2 regions of the Mesorhizobium sp. M2A.F.Ca.ET.043.02.1.1 genome follow, and region 2 is predicted to be linked to the other one. Evidence: riboswitches for the same ligand, from Rfam matches in the RefSeq annotation. Region 2 holds a riboswitch; the other holds the start of a gene.
The links. Region 2 has a riboswitch for thiamine pyrophosphate ahead of EJ068_RS28125 (YkoF family thiamine/hydroxymethylpyrimidine-binding protein). Riboswitches for the same ligand answer to the same signal wherever they lie in the genome.

Region 1: it holds a riboswitch for thiamine pyrophosphate, as region 2 does, so the genes downstream of both, thiC (phosphomethylpyrimidine synthase ThiC) here and EJ068_RS28125 (YkoF family thiamine/hydroxymethylpyrimidine-binding protein) in region 2, are expected to answer to the same signal.

What each region holds. Positions count from the first base shown of each region.
Region 1 covers NZ_CP034445.1:2,827,666-2,829,858, forward strand. The annotation lists gene EJ068_RS33850 (hypothetical protein) at 1-20, shown strand, start outside; gene EJ068_RS13335 (hypothetical protein) at 683-910, shown strand; TPP riboswitch at 1,032-1,148, shown strand; gene thiC (phosphomethylpyrimidine synthase ThiC) at 1,252-2,193, shown strand, end outside.
Region 2 covers NZ_CP034445.1:5,874,349-5,876,541, forward strand. The annotation lists gene EJ068_RS28120 (GSU2403 family nucleotidyltransferase fold protein) at 1-571, opposite strand, end outside; TPP riboswitch at 767-879, shown strand; gene EJ068_RS28125 (YkoF family thiamine/hydroxymethylpyrimidine-binding protein) at 870-1,478, shown strand; gene EJ068_RS28130 (ABC transporter permease) at 1,717-2,193, shown strand, end outside.

The DNA.
Region 1 (2,193 bases), 3.0 Mb from region 2:
CGAAGACAGGTGTTTCCTGATGGCCGCGATCGATCGCGTTCCGTAGTCGCCATTTCTATTGGGTAACGAGCAGCCGTCTTCCAACCTCTGAAACAAAAAAGAGGTGACCCCCAAAGGCCGCTCTCGAGACCGCAAGTCTGAGCCGCTAACGCATTGCGATAACCAGGCTGTCCGAACTGGGCGTCGATGCCTTCCTCGACCAGGTCGCGGTAGGCGGCGATCTCATCTACCGCATGCATAGCCAAGCCAGAGAAGTTTTCGGCAGCGGAATTCTCGGTCGCTTCCCCTTTTATGACTAGAGGGTGCGGCCGATCCGGCCGCGACGATCTCGCAGGGATTGCCATATACGGCAACACGAACACCGGCGGATCAATACTCGGATAATGGCGGCCGGCTATGTAGCGATCGATCGCGCACCAACATATCAATGCAATAGCTTAGTTGCTTTCAAAGGCGGGTCTCTACGAACTGCAAGCAAGCTAAACGATTGCGTCAACTCTTCCTCGCAGAGCGAAAACTCCGCGCCCACGCGATTTCTCTGCTGGAACAGCGGCACATCCTCAGCGCCAGGACACGGCCGCCGCCGTCGGGTTTTACGAAGCCGGTGATTGCATAAGTTGCCCGCAAGATATCATTGGTATCGGGAACGCCGCCGATGCCGCATCCTGAATAGAGCGGCCGCTTGCACCTGCCAGCCCGACGACCAGATCATATCTGCAACTCCATCTACCTGGACGTGGTGCAAATCACCTCGCTGAAGCCGCAAATCGTCGCCTTCGACCAGGATAACCACATCCGTGACCGCCTGAGCTACTCGGTCGATCTCGACGCACATGGCCGATACAGTTTTTCCATCCTTCACGAAGCGAATGAGACTTTGGCCATTCCAGCCCTGGTCTACGGGGCGTGACTTGTCCCCGATGCATGCGCGAGCTCTCCGCTCGGCCGGCCGCCGGACGTCGCCACCGGCCGAAGGCGCCCGAAGGCGCCCGAAGGCGCTTGACAAAGCAGCACCGGCCCATTCAACTTGAGGCATTCACCAGGGGAGTCCCGGTAAGGGGCTGAGATACTGCTGGCTTTCGCGGCGCAGTGACCCGTTGAACCTGATCCAGTTCATACTGGCGTAGGGACGGTGCAAGCGCTTTGCGGGAGTTTACGCCCGAGGTCCTGCTGCAGCAGGTCTACAGAAGCGTCTTTTCATCCTTCCGGCACAGAACTGGGTCTCCAATGCATGAGCAAAGGAGCCTCACGATGAATGCCCTCACCCCCGCCGTGTCGACGGGACCACTGCCCGCCTCGCGGAAAATCCACAAGCCCGGCGTCCTCTACCCGCAGATCAGGGTGCCGATGCGCGAGATTTCCGTCCATCCGACGGCCGGCGAACCGCCCGTCACCGTCTACGATCCGTCCGGCCCCTACACCGATCCATCAGTCCAAACCAGCATCGAAAAAGGCCTTGCCCGGCTTCGCCACGAATGGGTCACGGCGCGTTGCGATGTCGAAGCCTATGACGGCCGCCACGTCCGGCCGGAAGACAATGGATTCGCCACCGGCGAGCGCCTGACACCGGAATTTCCGATACGCAATCGGCCGCTCAAGGCCAAGCAGGGCAAGGCGGTGACCCAACTTGCCTATGCGCGCGCCGGCATCATCACGCCAGAAATGGAGTTCGTAGCCATCCGCGAGAATCTCGGCCGCGAGGTGATGCGCGGCAAGCTGCAACGCGACGGCGAAGCCTTCGGCGCGGCGATCCCAGATTTCGTCACACCCGAATTCGTGCGCGACGAGGTGGCGCGCGGACGCGCAATCATTCCCGCCAACATCAATCATCCCGAGAGCGAACCGATGATCATCGGGCGAAATTTCCTGGTGAAGATCAACGCCAACATCGGTAACTCGGCTGTCACATCGTCGATGGCCGAAGAGGTCGAAAAGATGGTGTGGGCGATCCGCTGGGGCGCCGATACGGTGATGGACCTGTCGACCGGCCGCAACATCCACAACATCCGCGACTGGATCGTGCGCAATGCACCGGTGCCGATCGGCACGGTGCCGCTCTATCAGGCGCTCGAAAAGGTCGGCGGCATCGCCGAGGACCTCAACTGGGAGGTCTATCGCGACACGCTGATCGAGCAGGCCGAGCAAGGCGTCGACTATTTCACCATCCACGCCGGCGTGCGGCTGCACTACATA
Region 2 (2,193 bases):
GGCCGGCATCGGTCCGGTGCGGGATTTCGCGAAACGTCGGATCGACTGCCTTCAGCACGTCGATGACCGGCGGCATGCTGTCTTCCACTTCGGCCGAAACGGAATGGAACTGTGCGAAATCGGCATCGCCTGTCTGCAGCGCGGCACCCGGCAATCGCACCCCGAGATGCCCGGCATAGGTCTGGAAAGCGACGGTGCCCACCAGCACCGCGCGCAGCCGGAAGAGCCCCGCCTTTTCCAGCGCCTCGACGACATCGCCGGTGAAGGTCTCGGGTGCGGTCAGGCCGGCATCGCGGACAAGCGTGGAGACCAGCTTGCGGCGGCTCCTGAGATCGCCCTTGATCTCCCTGAAGGCCGCAACCCGACTGGCGATCTCGGGATCCTCGGCCGGACCGACATAACGCCTCTTTTTCTCGGGGCGGGTTTCCTCGAAATACCAGTAGTCGCGGCCCTTCACCGGCACGCGCACGAAATTGCCCGCCGTCGAGAAATCCGTCTCGAAGGAAGCATCGAGGCTGCGCTGCACCAACTCGGCGTAAAGGGTGCGGTAGGCGAGGTCGATGGTCTTCATGGGCGCTGCTATTGTGCGTTATAAGATTCCTGCAATTTTCTTATAACTGCGGCGCTAGGTCGATTGCAAGTTCGTTATAAGAAATTCGTGAAAATCTTATAACCACCGGCATCTCCCCTAGGGGAGATGAGACTCGTGGCCCAACTGGCGTCGCAAAAAACCGCTTCCCCAACCCGGCAAACAGTGCTTTAACGCGCCCATCCACAGGGGTGCTCCGTACGGTCGGGGCTGAGATGGTGGCGGCAAGCCTCCGGACCCTAAAGCTGATCTGGATAATACCAGCGGAGCGAGGCGGGCCATGTTTTCCGGCGCACAGATTTCCCTTTATCCCATGGCCGACGATTTCGTCGGCGTCATCCTCGGCGCGTTGGGCGCGCTCGATCCTTACCGCGACAGGCTGAGGATCGAGACCGACGACATCTCGACGCTGCTGGTCGGGCCGCCCGAAGTGCTGTTCCCGGCGATGCGCGACCTCTTCGTGGCAGCGGCCAAAAGCGGCAGGCATTGCGTGCTGTCGGCCGCCGTCTCGCGCGGCTGCCCCGGCGAGCCGGACGACCCGATCTGCCGTTCCGACGAGATCGGCGGCCCGGCGGTCCCGCTCGACGAGCGCAAACGCGCGGCGCTCGGCGCCGTGCGGTCGACGCCCTCGACCGACCAGCCGGTGGCAGCGCAATTCTCGCTCTATGTGATGGGCACGGGCGATCACATGGACGAGATCTATGGCTGCATCGACTTCCTGAAACAGTCCGGCGTGTTCGACCGTTCCAAGAACTTCTGCACCAGGCTGCGCGGCGACGCCGGCGCGGTGTTCGCCACGCTCAACGAAGCCTTCTGCCACTTCGGACCCGGCGCGGGGCATGTGACCCTCGACATCACCATTTCGGCCAACAGCCCGACCGCGGTTTGAGCGCAAGCTCGAGCTGTCGAGGAGAGTTATCGTGGCTGTTTGGTATGACCTATTGCATGGGGGAGAGGGCCCCATATCTGACCGCCTCTCTGAAGAGGGAGCGCAGCCTTCGGCGATTGGCGAAAGCCGAGGTGAAGGCCAATCTCCCCCCTTGTGGGGGAGATGCCTGGCAAGGCAGAGGGGGGCGCTGTCCCGCCGGCATGTCAGGCGTTCGCAAGCGCAGCCTTCGTCGGATGCTATGGGGCAAGTTTCGCAGGGAGGCGTTCCTTCGCGCCCCCCTCTGTCCTGCCGGACATCTCCCCCACAAGGGGGGAGATTGGCTCTCACGGCGACCTTCGCCAAAATCGCTCCCGCCGCCCTCGCGTTTACGTTGCTGCTCCTCGCTTGGGAGTTCTACGCCCGTCTCGGCGGCATCGCGCCTACCGTGCTTCCGGCGCCCACCCGCGTGCTGGCGCAAGCCTGGCAAAACCGCGCGGCACTTGCCGAAAACACGCTGCCCACCATCCGCGCCACGCTTGCCGGCTTCGCCTGCTCGCTCGCCGCCGCCTTCGTGCTTTCGGCGCTAGTCGACTTCCTGGCCCCGCTGCGCCGCGCGCTGTTTCCGCTGCTGATCGCCAGCCAGACTTTGCCGTTGGTGGCGATCGCGCCGCTGGTGGTCTTGTGGTTCGGCTTCGGCCTCTTGCCGAAGATCCTGCTGGTCGCGCTGGTCACCGTC